2 regions of the Brachybacterium sp. AOP43-C2-M15 genome follow, and region 2 is predicted to be linked to the other one. Evidence: riboswitches for the same ligand, from Rfam matches in the RefSeq annotation. Region 2 holds a riboswitch; the other holds the start of a gene.
What was found. A riboswitch is a leader RNA that binds a small molecule or an ion and turns the genes downstream of it on or off. The one in region 2 is predicted to bind FMN.

Region 1 (7,143 bases), on a different contig from region 2:
TCGTCGGGAGTCCTCGGGACCCGATACGCTGTGCACCGTTCGACCGCGTCGCCTGACGCGGTCGGGAATGACTTGTGACTCGACCACTGCGAAGGAGTGGCAACGGTGAAGTTCCACCTCGATCGCGGCGTCCTGGGCGACGCCGTCTCCTGGGCCACCCGAACCCTCCCCGTCCGACCGGCGATGCCGATCCTGCAGGGCGTGCGGATCGTCGCCGACGCGAGCGGCGAGCTGCAGCTCTCGACCTTCGACTACGAGGTCAGCGCTCAGATCCGGCTCGAGGCCGAGGTCGAGCAGCCCGGCGAGGTGCTGGTCCAGGGGCGGATGCTCTCGGACATCGTGCGCGCCCTGCCGAACAAGGACGTCTCGATCGCGCTCGAGGGCACCAAGCTCCAGGTCCGCTGCGGCAGCGCGCGGTTCGCCCTGGCCACCCTCCCCGTCGAGGAGTACCCGCAGCTGCCGAGCATGCCCCCGGTGGCCGGCTCCGTCGCCGCGGACGTCTTCGCCGAGGCGATCTCGCAGGTCACCGTCGCCGCGTCCAAGGACGACACCCTGCCGTTGCTGACCGGGGTGAAGGTCGAGATCACCGGCGAGACCATGACGCTCATGGCCACCGACCGCTACCGCCTGGCGCTGCGGGAGCTGACCTGGAACCCCAGCACTCCCGGGACCGAGCTCACCGCTCTGGTGAGGGGCCGCACCCTGCACGAGGTGGCCCGCTCGCTGTCCACCGGCGGCGGCGTCGAGATCGCCCTGTCCGACGACGCCTCGGCGACCCTGATCGGTTTCGAGGCGGGCGGCCGCCGCACCACCTCGACCCTGGTCGACGGCGACTACCCGCCGGTGCGCCGACTGTTCCCCGACAGCTCCGCGATCACCGCGGTGGTCGCCACCGGCGCCCTCGTCGACGCGGTCAAGCGCGTCTCGCTGGTCGCCGAGCGCAACACCCCCGTGCGGCTGTCCTTCACCGCGGGGCAGGTCGCGCTCGAGGCCGGCGCCGGGGACGACGCGCAGGCCAGTGAGGTCCTCGAGGCGCATCTCGAGGGCGAGGACCTGGTGGTCGGCTTCAACTCCGGGTTCCTGCTCGACGGTCTGAACGCGATGGGCAGCGAGTTCGTGCGGCTGACCTTCACCGACTCGATCAAGCCGTCGGTGATGACCGGTCAGGACTCCCTCGAGGGCGATCCCGACAGCTCGTACAAGTACCTCATCATGCCGATGCGGATCTGAGGGAGGGAGAGCTCCCTCCGTGCAGCTGACCTCGCTCGACCTCACCGACTTCCGCTCCTACCGGCGGCTCTCCCTGGCCGTGTCCCCCGGCATCACCGTGATGGTCGGGAAGAACGGCCAGGGCAAGACCAACATCGTCGAGGCCGTCTGGTACCTCGCGACCCTCTCCAGCCATCGGGTCCCGCACGACGCCGCACTGGTGCACCGCGGGGAGAGCACCGCGATCGTGCGCGCGAGCTTCGTGCGCGCGGGACGGCCCCTCCAGGTGGACCTCGAGATCACGCCGGGGAAGTCCAACCGTGCACGGCTCCAGGGGCAGAACGTCGCCCGGCTCCGTGACCTGCTCGGCGAGGTGCGGGCGGTGCTGTTCGCCCCCGAGGACCTGGGCCTGGTCAAGGCCGATCCCGAGGGTCGGCGCCGGTTCCTCGACGAGCTGCTGTTCGAGATCGCGCCCCGCTTCGCCTCCGTCAAGGCGGACTACGACCGGGTGCTCAAGCAGCGCGGGAACCTGCTCAAGCAGATGCGCTCCATGCGGCGTGGAAGCAGCGGCCGCAGCGTCGGGGGCCTGGATCCCGCCGAGACCGCCTCCGCCACCCTCGAGGTCTGGGACCAGCAGCTGGCACGCCACGGTGCCGAGCTGCTCCGCGCGCGCCTGCACCTCGTCAACCGGCTGAGCCCTCACCTGGGCTACTCCTACCTGCGGGTCTCGACCGACGAGGGGGCCGAGCAGGCGCTCGACCTCCCTCCCGACCAGCGCGGCGAGGGGAGCTCCCCGGCCGGGATCCTGTATCGCTCGGCCGTGCTCGATGCGCTCGGCGCGGCACCGGGCGCCTTGCCCAGCACCCGGGAGATCCATGACCGGATGCTCGAGATGCTGGGTGAGAGCCATGACGAGGAGATCGATCGCGGCACGAACCTCACCGGCCCCCACCGTGACGACCTGGAGATCCGACTCCACGACTTCCCGGCCAAGGGCTATGCGAGTCACGGCGAATCCTGGTCCCTCGCGCTCGCGCTGCGCCTGGCCTCCTACGACCTGCTCCGCCTCGAGGAGGGGGACCTCGGCGACGGCGAGCCGATCCTCGTCCTCGACGACGTGTTCAGCGAGCTCGATGTGCACCGTCGCGAGCGTCTGGGCAGGATCGTCACGGCTGCGTCGCAGGTGCTGATCACCACGGCGAACGACACCGACATCCCCGACTCCCTCGACGGCGAGATCCACGTGGTCGATGTGAGCCTCGGCGACGCGGTGCCGCGCGGGGGGAGCGGAGGGCTGTGAGCGACCGGGGCGCATCGGGCAGCGGTGGATCCGGGCGCGGAGGGTCCGGCGGCGGAGGCACCGGTCCCGGGCGGCCGCGCCTCGCGAACCCCTACGGCCTCTCGACCTGGTCCGGAGCAGGGGCAGACGTGCCCGCGGGCGCGGAGGCGCCGCAGCCGGCCGCGCAGCTGCGGCAGGGGGCGGCGCCGCGGAGGGGGACGGTGCGGCCCGATGTCGCCGAGCACGACCTGCGGAGGTCCGATGCGGTCCCCGCCCCGGAGCCGCTCTTCGACCCGCCCGAGCTGCCCGAGGCCCCGGATCCCTTCGAGCTCGCCCGGCGCACCGTGAACCGCTCCCGCGCCGCGGCCCGCGACCGGGGACTGTTCCCCATCTCGGCGAAGACGCAGGCTCGCGACGTGCGCGATCGATCGGGTCGCGCGCCCGGCTACTCCGGATCGCGCCCCGATCCCCGCGATCCGCAGGGGATCGATCTGGTGCTCAAGAAGGTGCTCGGGAACCTCGGATGGAATGCCGGGATGAACACCGGGCGGGTGCTGGAGGAGTGGGAGGAGATCGTGGGAGAGCGGCTCGCGACCCATTGCCGACCCGTCTCCTTCGAGGAGGGAGTGCTGGTGGTCAGCGCTTCCTCCTCCGCCTGGGCCTCGCAGCTGCGGATGCTCACCCCGCAGCTGATCACCACCATCGAGGAGCACGTCGGCTCGCACGTGGTCTCCGAGCTCAAGGTCACCGGCCCGGCCGCCGCCGAGCGCAGCTGGAAGAAGGGTCGGCGCACCGTCACCTGGCGCGGCCCCCGCGACACCTACGGCTGATCGACGAACTGCGAGGGACGAGCGGGAGGAGATCGGCGTGGGGTGCAGGGGCTGATCGACGAACTGCGAGGGACGAGCGGACACAGTCCGTCACAGTCCCCGGCCCTCCTGCTACCGTGGTCGTCGACGAGCTGAAGAGCTCGCGTGCACTGGGGTCGGTGAAATTCCGAGCCGGCGGTGACAGTCCGCGACCCGATGGCCTCTGGCCCTCGGCTGACCAGGTGGAACTCCTGGACCGACGGTGAGAGTCCGGATGGGAAGCGCACGCGACGTCGTCCTCGGACGGCCCTGGTCGGCGCACCCTGTGTGCGCTCTCCGCCGGCACCCCGAGTGACGCCGTCCCCGTGACCCCTCCCTCTCTCCGGACCGCGAGCTGCGGACCGGAGGAGAGACCATGCTGAGCAGGATCGAGCACGAGGCGCTGCGCCGCGCTCTCGTGATCGCGGCCGATCCCGCGGTGCCTCACGGACCGAACCCGCGCGTGGGCTGCGTGCTGCTGGGGGCGGACGGCCGGGTGCTGGCCGAGGGGCACCACCGCGGCGCGGGCACACCGCACGCCGAGGCCGCGGCACTGACCTGCGCACTCTCCGGCGCCGACGGGGACCTCAGCGGAACCCTGGCCGGGGCCACGGCCGTGGTGACCCTCGAGCCCTGCACCCACCACGGACGTACCCCACCCTGTGCGGACGCCCTGATCCGGGCCGGAGTGCGTCGTGTCGTCGTCGGCCGCGAGGATCCGAACCCGGAGGCCGCAGGAGGGATCGAGCACCTCCGCGCCGCCGGGATCGAGGTGGAGACGGACGTTCCCGAGGATCTCGCCGCCGCGGCCGCCGCGCTGAACCGCGGATGGGAGCACGGCCTCGTCCGCGACCGCCCCCTGGTCACCGCGAAGCTCGCCCTCACCCTCGACGGGCGCGCCGCGGCGGCCGACGGCAGCAGTCGCTGGATCACCGGCCCCGCCGCCCGCGAGGAGGTCCACCTCCTGCGCACCACCTGCGACGCCGTCCTGGTCGGCACCGGCACGGCCCGCACCGATCGACCGAGCCTGACCGCCCGTCGGCCCGACGGCACCCTCCACCCACGCCAGCCCGTCCGCGCGGTCATGGGCACGGGAGGGGCCCCCGCCCTGCCCGCCCTCGAGGGTGCCGGCGAGGCGATCGTGCTGCGGACCCGGGACCCGGAGATCGCTCTCGCCGCCCTGTTCGACCGCGGACTGCGCCATGTCCTGCTCGAAGGCGGTCCCACGCTGGCGGCGGGCTTCCTCGCGGCCGGCGCGGTCGACGAGCTGATCGTCCATCTCGCCCCGACCCTGCTCGGCACCGGCCCTGCGGGGATCGGCGATCTCGGCATCTCCACCCTCGCCGACCGCCTCGACCTGGACCTGGCGGACGTCACCCCGCTCACCTCCGCGGACGGTCGCACCGACCTCCGCCTCACCCTGCGGCCGCGCGCCGCCTGACCCGGAAGGCACCATGTTCACCGGCATCATCGAAGAGCTCGGCACCGTCGAGCAGCTCACCACCTCGCCCGATGACGGCGCCACGCGCCTGCGGCTCCGCTCCCCGCACGTGCTCGAGGGCACCTCCCTCGGCGACTCCATCGCGGTCGACGGCTGCTGCCTCACCGTCGCCGCCGTCGACGGGGAGCTGTGGAGCGCCGACGTCATCGACACCACCCTCGCCGCGACCACGCTCGGCGCCCTCGCCCCCGGCGACCGCGTGAACCTCGAGCGCTCCGTACGGGCCGACGCCCGCCTGGACGGTCACATCGTCCAGGGTCACGTGGACGCGGTCGGGAGGATCCTCGAGCGCGAGGAGCTGCCCGGCACCACCCTGCTGCGCCTCGAGCTGCCCACCGACGACGAGGATCCGCGGGGCCTCGCCCGCTACGTGGTGCCCAAGGGATCCCTCGCCGTGGACGGGGTGAGCCTCACCGTGGCCTCGCTCGAGGAGCGGATCGCGACCATCGGGCTGATCCCCGAGACCCTCGCCCGCACCACCCTCGGCCGGCGCGGCGCGGGAGACCGGGTCAACCTGGAGGTGGACGTGCTGGCCAAGTACGTCGAGAAGCTCACCGCCCCGCACCTGGCGGCCGCCGGTGCGGTGCAGCCGGACGCAGCATCCACGGAGGCAGCAACCACGGAGGCAGGGCGATGAGCGGGCTGCGCCTGGACGTCGTCACCGACGCCCTCGACGCGCTCGCAGCCGGTCGCCCCGTGGTGGTGGTCGACGACGAGGACCGCGAGAACGAGGGCGACCTGATCCTCGCCGCCGCCACCGCCACCGACGCCCAGGTCGCCTTCGCGGTGCGCCACTCGAGCGGCCTGCTCTGCGCCCCGATGAGCACCGAGCGGGCCGACGACCTGCGGCTGCCGCTCATGGTGGCCGAGAGCGCAGACCCGCTGCGCACCGCGTACACGGTGAGCGTCGACGCCGCGAGCGGCGTCACCACCGGGATCAGCGCAGCCGACCGCGCCCGTACCCTGCGGGTGCTCGCCGCGGAACGGACCGGTCCGGAGGACCTCATCCGCCCCGGCCACGTGCTGCCGCTGCGCGCCCGCCCCGGCGGCGTGCTCGAGCGGCGCGGCCACACCGAGGCCGCCGTCGACCTCACGCGCCTCGCCGGCCTCCCGGCCGTGGGGATGATCGTGGAGCTGGTCCACGACGACGGCACCATGCGCCGAGGTCCTGCCCTGCGCGACTTCGCCGACGAGCACGGCCTGGCGATGATCTCCATCGAGCAGCTCGTGCGGCATCGGCTCGCCGGCGCGCAGGAGGCGTCGGTGCCCGGCGCTGACCGGACCGGGACCGTCGATCGGACCGCCGGCGAGGAGCCGGCGCCGCTGCAGGTCACGGCGCCCGTCGAGCTCCCCACCCGCCACGGCACGTTCCGGGCCCTCGCCGTGCGGGAGGGAGGGGCGGAGCACCTGGTCCTCACCCGCGGTGATCTGACCGGCGCCGAGCCGGTGCTCGCCCGCGTGCACTCCGAGTGCGTGACCGGGGACGTCCTGGGCAGCCGGCGCTGCGACTGCGGCCCGCAGCTCGAGGAGTCCCTGACCCGGATCGACCAGGCGGGGCGCGGTCTCCTGATCCTCCTGCGCGGTCACGAGGGGCGCGGCATCGGCCTGCTCGAGAAGCTGCGCGCCTACGCCCTGCAGGACGCGGGGCGCGACACCGTCGAGGCGAACCTCGACCTGGGCCTGCCCGTCGACGCCCGCTCCTACGCGGTGGTCCCGCGGATCCTGGCGCATCTCGGGGTCGGCGGCATCGAGCTGCTCACCCACAACCCGGACAAGGCCGCCGCCCTGCGCGCCGGCGGCGTCGACGTGGTCTCCACGCGTCCGCTGACGACCCACCCCACCCTCGAGAACCTCGCCTATCTCACCACCAAGCGCGACCGGCTCGGCCACCACCTGAGCGGACTGCCGGACGCCGTCGTCGCCGATCCCACCCGCCCCCTCGACGCCCCCACCACGATCACCACGGAAGGATCCCTCCCATGAGCGGACACGGACGCCCCGACACCACCACCCTCCCGCAGCTGCCCCACGCCCGGGTCGCGATCGTCGCGGCCTCCTGGCACCAGCAGGTCATGGACGGACTGATCGACGGCGCCCTGCGTGCCTGCCGGGAGGCCGGCGTCGAGCACCCGCGCCTGGTGCGGGTCCCGGGATCCTTCGAGCTGCCCGTGGTCGCGGACCGCCTGGCCCGGGACCACGACGCCGTGATCGCCCTCGGCGTGGTCGTCCGGGGCGGCACGCCCCACTTCGAGTACGTGTGCCAGGCGGCGACCGACGGTCTCTCCCGGGTCGCTCTCGATCACGGC
Region 2 (7,143 bases):
GCCACGCCGCCAGACTAGCCGCCCGACGTCGCCGAATCGTCCTGTGCCGCGCCGCGGCTCTAGGCTGACCCCATGCTGCGATGGGAACGGGGAACCGTGAAGAGCGCTCTGGGCTCCTGGCGGGGCGTGGACCGGCTCGAGATCGAGCTCGCGGACGGCGCGGGGACCATCTCCGCGATCGCGTACCGCGAGCTGACCGGTCGCCCGGCCGAGGGCGAGGAAGTGCTGCTGAACACCAACGCCGTGCGACGCGACCTGGGCACCGGCGGCGACGCCATGGTGGTCGCCCGCACGGGCACGCAGCCGGAGACGACCGAGATCACCGGCCACATGGTCAAGGCCCGCTACACCCCGATGCAGACGATGGTCGACGCGATCGACGACCCCGCGGGCGAGCACTACGAGACCGTCCGCGCGGCCGAGGGCATCGACGCGATGCCCGTGGTGGTCGCGGACCTCCACTCGTCCCTGCCCGCGATCATCGCCGGCATCCGGACCGAGCACCGCTCCGCACGCATCGCCTACGTGCACACCGACGCCGCCGCCCTGCCCGCGGCCTACTCCCGCAGCGTCTCGCGGCTGCGGGAAGCGGATCTGCTGACCTCGGTGATCAGTGCGGGCCAGTCCTTCGGCGGGGACCTCGAGGCGGTCACCGTGCATTCCGCGCTGCTGGGGGCCCGGCACGTGGTCGGCGCGGACATCGCGATCGTGATCCAGGGCCCGGGGAATCTCGGCACCGGCACCGGATGGGGCTTCTCCGGGGTGCAGGCGGCGGAGGCGCTCCACGCGGCCTCGGTGCTGGGCGGGGCGCCGATCGCGAGCCTGCGGGTGTCGGGCGCCGACGAGCGCAAGCGCCATCGGGGCCTGTCCCACCACTCCTCGACCGCCTACGGTCGTGCGCTGCTCGCCCCGGTGCACATCCCCGTCCTCCATCGCGACGACTCCAGATACAACGCTTTTCATGAGTCGGTGCGGAAACAGGTGAAAAGCACGATCACGAGGCCGGCGAAGGAGCGCGGGATCCTGCACCGGCTCACCGAGGTGCACGCCACAGGGCTGCGTGACGCGCTCGAGGACATCCCGGTGCGGATGACCACGATGGGACGCACCCTCGCGGAGGACCCGGCCGCCTTCCAGTACGCGGGCCTGGCGGGGCGCTGCGCGGCGTCCTTCCTGCCGCGCGACTGACCGGAGGGGCGGGGAGGGGACCCGCCGCGGTCAGGCCTCGGCGGCCTCGCCCCGCTCGCGCATCAGCCGCTGCAGCAGGTGGGCGTCCGAGATCGCCCGCTCGCCGTCGTAGCGCTGGACGGCGTGCAGGGCCAGGGTCGAGCCGTCGGCGAGATCGAGATGGGCCCAGGGGTCGCCCATCGGGAAGCTGATCCCGAGCACCTCGGGCCATTCGACGGTGCGCACGCGCAGCAGATTGCGCACCTCGAGGACCTGCGGGCGGGCCGTGACCTTCACCGAGGCCTCCAGGTGGCAGAACACCAGGACCAGCAGCCCCACGGCGAGCAGGCCGAGGCGACCGCCGAGCTGGAAGCTGGTGATCATGACCGCGCCGCCGATCATGCCGACCATCACGATCGTGCCGCTGAGATACGCGGCCACCCGCACGGCACGCGGTCGCAGCACGATCGTGGCCCGCTCCTCCCCCTCGGCACGATCGGTCCCGGGGCTCGGCACGGTCATCTCAGATGCGGCAGGCCTGGATCGCGGTGACCAGGATGGCGCGGGCGCCGGCGTCGTAGAGGTCGTCCATCATGCGGTGCGCGGCACGACGGTCCACCATCGCCCGCACCGCGGACCATTCGCCCCCGTGCAGGGGCGAGACCGTCGGGGACTGCAGGCCGGGGGTGATCTCGACCGCCGTCTCCAGCAGCGCGGTGGGGATGTCGTAGTCGAGCATCACGTACTCGCGGGCGACCAGCACGCCGCGGATGCGCCGTTCGAGCACCTCGAGGGCGTGGCCCGCCTCCTCATCGAGCTCGAGGTCCGGGCGGGAGAACAGCACGGACTGGCTGGTCATGATCGCCTCGCCGAAGGGCTCGAGGCCGGCCTGGCGCAAGGTGGTGCCGGTCTCGACGACATCGGCGATGACGTCCGCGACGCCGAGGCGGATGGAGGACTCCACGGCGCCGTCGAGGTGCACGACCTCGGCGCTGATGCCGCGATCGGTGAGATAGTCCTCCACGAGGTTCTCGTAGCTGGTGGCGATGCGGGAGCCCTGCAGCTCCGAGACGTCGCTGCGGGTCCCGGCCGGGGCCGCGAAGCGGAAGGTCGAGCGGGCGAAGCCCAGCGGCAGGATCTCGTCCGCCGGGGTGCGCGAGTCCAGGAGCATGTCCTGGCCGGTGATGCCGACGTCCACGGTGCCCGAGCCCACGTAGACCGCGATGTCGCGCGGACGCAGATGGAACAGCTCCACGCCGTTCTCCTCGTCGACCACGACGAGCTCCTTGGCCGTGCCGCGGCGGCGGTAGCCGGCCTCCTGCAGCAGATCGGCGGCGGGCTCGGACAGAGCCCCCTTGTTGGGGACGGCGATGCGGAGCACGGATCCTCCTCGGCCGCCGGAGCGGCCACGAGACGGGTGGGACAGGTCAGGGACGGTCGGGACGCCGGCACCGCCGGAGCGGAGACCTCGGACGGGACCGGGAGGGCTGACGCGCCGGCGGGCGGCACGGCGACGCGGGCGGGATCCAGGATGCTGGACGGCCTGGCTCAGAGCCGACGGTAGACGTCCTCGAGGGAGATGTCCTTGGCGATCATCATCACCTGGAGGTGGTACAGGAGCTGGCTGATCTCCGTCGCGGCCTCGTCCGTGGACTCGTGCTCGCAGGCCATCCACACCTCGGCGGCCTCCTCCACGATCTTCTTGCCGATCTGATGGACGCCCGCATCGAGCTCCGCGACGGTGCCCGACCCTGCGGGGCGGGTGCGGGCCTTCTCGGTGAGCTCGGCGAACAGCGCTTCGAAATCCTTCACGCCGCCAGGGTACTCGTCGATCGCGCGGCCTGGTCCCCTCGTCTCGCGGACGGGAGCAGGATCATGATCACGGTGAGGGGCGATCCTCGTCCAGTCCGGTGCCCTCCGCCTGCCCGGCGCCCTCCGCCTGTCCCGTGGGCTCCGCCTGCCCCGCGCTCTGCGACGGTCCCGTGCCCTGCGACGGTCCCGCGCCCTGCGGCGGCGCCGAGGGCGATCCCTCCGGCGACCTGCGGCGCACGAGCAGTCCGATGGCGACGCCGATGCCGACGATCACCGCCAGGACGACGAGGACGAGCACGATCAGCAGGACGACGGCCCAGGGGTTCCGGAAGAGGTTCATCCTTCCTTTGTACCTGCCGGTGCGCGGCCGGGGGTCCGTTCCGGGGCATCGCGGGGCATCACTCGCGACGGATCGTCGGGTCCAGGTGCGCGGTCTCGACCGTCACCCGCTGCTCCTCGACGTCGCGGCGGCTGCGCACCCGCCACCACACGAAGAAGCCCACCAGCGTGAATCCGCCGTAGAACAGGTACATCAGTGCGCTCGCGTAGTACCCCGCGCTCCACAGCAGCGGCACGCCCACGATGTCCACGGCCACCCAGATCAGCCAGAACTCGACCCATCCCTTGGCCATCCCGAAGGTCGCCAGCAGGCTGCCCATGAAGATCCAGGCGTCGGCCCAGACGGGCTCGTAGGAGCCGAGCGCACGGAACAGGGGCGTGAGAGCGGCGGTGCCGCCGACCAGGACCACCAGGAGCAGGGCGCGGGTGCCCCAGGAGGCCCATTCGGGTTCCACGGCGGTGCCGCCCGCGTTCCTGGCCTGCCGCCATCGCACCCAGCCGTAGATGCTGGTGGCGATGAACATCACCTGTCGTCCGGCCTGTCCCAGGAGGTCCACGGAATTCGGATTGCCGAACACGGTGCCCATGAACACGGTCAGCAGCAGCAGGTTGCCGACGATGCCGATGGGCCAGGCCCAGACCTTGCGTCGCATGCCGCCGAGGGCGCTGAGCAGTCCGAAGACGTTGCCCAGCACCTCGCGCAGAAGGAGGAACTGTCCGCCCGCGAAGTCGATTCGCGCGTCGAAGAGCCACTGCAGGAAGTCCATGTCGGTCCTTTCTCCGTCGGATGCAGTGGCTCCGGGGAAAAGGGTTCCGGCAGGGCGTCGACGCGCGGAGCGCCCCGAGGACCTGCAGGACGTGCGCCTCTCATCCAGGCTGTACTGTCGGTGCCGGATTTCCACCGGCTCCACCGCAGATGCGGGTCGCGGACTGTCACCGCCGGCTCGGACTTCCACCGACCCCGGAGCACGTCACTGGTCGTGACCGCACCATCCTAGTCCGCGCACCCCGACACCGGTTCCCGGATGAACGAGGGTGACGAGGTCGTCACGACCTCGGGGGCGCCAGCGTGGAACGCGGCGCGGCTCGATGCTGCACGGAACGATCCTGCAGGGAACGATCGTGCAGGGAACGACGCTGCGCAGGTCCGTGCCGCGCTGAGCGGTGCGGGGCGCGCGCGATCAGTGCGGGGCGTGCTCCTGGGCGAGTGCGCGCAGGGCGGAGATCTCCTCGGCCGCGTCCTGGGCGCGGTAGATCGCGGAGCCGGCGACGAAGATGTTCGCCCCGGCCTCCGCGCAGCGCTCGATGGTCTCGCGGCTCACACCGCCGTCGACCTGGATCGACACCTCGAGGTTCGCCTCGCCGATCGCGGCCCGGGCGCGGCGGATCTTGGGGAGCATGGTCTCCAGGAAGCTCTGCCCGCCGAATCCCGGCTCGACGGTCATGATCAGCAGCATGTCGAACTCGCCGATGATGTCGAGGATCGGCTCGACGGCGGTCGCCGGGCGCAGGGCGACCCCGACCTGGGTGTTCTTGCGGCGCAGGTCGCGCGCGAGCTTCACCGGTGCCCGCGCGGCCTCGAGGTGGAAGGTCACCGAGGAGGCCCCGGCCTCCGCGAAGGCGGGGGCCCGGGTGTCGGCCTCGTCGATCATGAGGTGGGCGTCCACCGGGATCGGACTGCGCTCGACGATCTGCTCGACCATCGACGGGCCGAAGGTCAGGTTGGGCACGAAGTGGTTGTCCATCACGTCGACATGGACGCTGTCGGCGGTGGAGATCCGGTCCAGCTCGGTGCCGATGGACATGAAGTCCGCGTCGAGGATGCTGGGGTGGATGTAGTGTCCGTCGGTCGAGTACGGGGTGTTCATGCCGTCGGGGTTCCTTCCTCGGTGGGAGCGGGCTGCCTGCGCAGCAGGTGGATGTACATCGCGTCGGTGCCGTGCACGTGGGGCCACAGCTGCACGGCGGGCCCCTCTCCCAGCTCGAGGTCCTGCTGACGGGAGGACAGGACCCCGGCACGGACGGGGCCCCGGGCGTCGAGCTGCTCGACGTCCTCGCGGGTCTTCAGCACGTCGGCCACGACCAGGCGCGTCTCGGCCAGGTGCGGGGAGCAGGTCACGTAGGCGACGACGCCACCGGGTGCCGCGGCGTCCAGGGCGGAGGCGAGCAGTCCTCGCTGGATGCCGGTGAGCTGGCCGATGTCGCCGGGGGTGCGGCGCCAGCGAGCCTCGGGCCGACGACGCAGGGCGCCCAGCCCCGAGCAGGGGACGTCGACCAGGACGCGGGAGAAGCGTCCGGGCATCTCGGTGCCGATCGCGGTGCCGTCCGCGGTGCGGGTGGCGATCTCGCATCCGGCCTCGCGCAGGGTCGCGACGGCGCGCTCCACGAGCTCGGTGCGGTGGTCCTGGAGCTCGACGGCGAGCAGGTCCGCATCATGGTCCACGGTGAGCCCGCCCAGCAGCGCCGCCTTCCCGCCGGGGCCGGCGCACAGGTCGAGCCAATGGGCGTCGTCGGCGAGCACGAGCTCGTCGGCGCCGAGGGCGAGGGCCAGGGCGGCGAGCTGGCTGCCCTCGTCCTGCACGGCGACGCGGCCCTGCTTGACCAGGTCCATGCCGCCGGGGTCGCCCGAGGGCCAGGACCCGGCGAAGATGCTCAGCCGCCCCTGGCTCCCGCCGTGATCGATGAGCTCGTCGAGGTCGGTCAGGCCCGGCCGCATCACGAGCGACACCGCGGGAGCGGCGTTCTGCGCGGCCAGCAGCTCGTCGATCTCCTCGCGGGAGCGGCCGTGCCCCGCCAGCGCGTCGGACAGGGCGCGCACCACCCAGCGCGGGTGGGAGTGGACGACGGCGAGGTGGCCGATGGGGTCCTTCTCACGGTCCGGCGCCACCTCGTCGATCCATTCCTCGAGGTCCTTCTCCCCCACCCGTCGCAGCACGGCGTTGACGAAGCTCGCGGCGCCGGCGCCGACCTCTGCGCGGGCAAGGGCCACGGTCTCGGAGGTCGCCGCGTGCGGGGCCACGGTCATGTCCAGGAGCTGATAGGCGCCCAGGCGCAGAACGTCCACGAGGGCCGGCTCCACCTCCTCCAGCGGTCGGTCCACGCAGGCGGCGAGGATCGCGTCGAGCCGGCCCTGGGCGCGCAGCGAGCCGTAGAACAGCTCGGTGGTGAAGGCGGCGTCGCGGCCCGAGACCCGGTGGCTGCGCAGCAGGCGCGGGAGCACCAGGTTCGCGTAGGAGTCCTCCTCGCGGACCAGCCGCAGGCCCTCGAAGGCGACCCGGCGGGAGGGGGTCGAGCGGCGGGAGCGCTCGGAGGGGCGGGAGGCGGAGTAGCCGCGGCGGGCTCCTCCCTCGCCGCGGGAGCCCGATCGGGTGCGTCCCCGGTCGTCGCGGCGGTCGTCGCGGCGGTCGCGGCCCTGTCCGTCCCTGCCGCGGCGCCCGCCGTCGGGGCCGCCGCGGCCGCGTCGCTCCTCGCTCATGCGCGCTCTCCGTCCTGCTGCTCGATGTCCTGCTGCTCGGTGTCCTGCTGCTCGGTGGAGAAGGCGGCGTCGGCGTCGAGCGCCGCGCCGCGGGCCCAGTCCGCGGCCCTCATCGGCCGCCTCCCGGCCGGGGCGAGGGTGGACAGGGCGATGACCTCGGTGCCCGTGCCCACGAGCACCTGGCGCCTGGTGGCCTCGATGCGTCCCGGAGGGAGGGGGGCGTGCTCGGGGGCGGGCTCCACGCCGAGGATCTTGGCACGGTCGCCGCCCAGCAGGGTCCATGCCCCGGGCTGCGGGCTCATGCCCCGGATATGGGCGCTGACCTGGTCGGCAGGCAGGGTCCAGTCGAT

Region 1: it holds a riboswitch for FMN, as region 2 does, so the genes downstream of both, ribD (bifunctional diaminohydroxyphosphoribosylaminopyrimidine deaminase/5-amino-6-(5-phosphoribosylamino)uracil reductase RibD) here and pnuC (nicotinamide riboside transporter PnuC) in region 2, are expected to answer to the same signal.

Annotation. Positions count from the first base shown of each region.
Region 1 is NZ_JBQSWB010000001.1:404,733-411,875, forward strand. It holds gene dnaN (DNA polymerase III subunit beta) at 106-1,230, shown strand; gene recF (DNA replication/repair protein RecF) at 1,250-2,509, shown strand; gene ACT3SP_RS01845 (DciA family protein) at 2,710-3,318, shown strand; FMN riboswitch at 3,459-3,588, shown strand; gene ribD (bifunctional diaminohydroxyphosphoribosylaminopyrimidine deaminase/5-amino-6-(5-phosphoribosylamino)uracil reductase RibD) at 3,713-4,777, shown strand; gene ACT3SP_RS01855 (riboflavin synthase) at 4,791-5,474, shown strand; gene ribB (3,4-dihydroxy-2-butanone-4-phosphate synthase) at 5,471-6,820, shown strand; gene ribH (6,7-dimethyl-8-ribityllumazine synthase) at 6,817-7,143, shown strand, end outside.
Region 2 is NZ_JBQSWB010000002.1:206,866-214,008, reverse strand. It holds gene ACT3SP_RS02995 (WYL domain-containing protein) at 1-5, opposite strand, end outside; gene ACT3SP_RS02990 (DUF3866 family protein) at 73-1,188, shown strand; gene ACT3SP_RS02985 (PH domain-containing protein) at 1,219-1,689, opposite strand; gene hisG (ATP phosphoribosyltransferase) at 1,691-2,548, opposite strand; gene ACT3SP_RS02975 (phosphoribosyl-ATP diphosphatase) at 2,716-2,979, opposite strand; gene ACT3SP_RS02970 (hypothetical protein) at 3,047-3,319, opposite strand; gene pnuC (nicotinamide riboside transporter PnuC) at 3,378-4,085, opposite strand; FMN riboswitch at 4,174-4,291, opposite strand; gene rpe (ribulose-phosphate 3-epimerase) at 4,500-5,186, opposite strand; gene ACT3SP_RS02955 (RsmB/NOP family class I SAM-dependent RNA methyltransferase) at 5,183-6,793, opposite strand; gene fmt (methionyl-tRNA formyltransferase) at 6,790-7,143, opposite strand, start outside.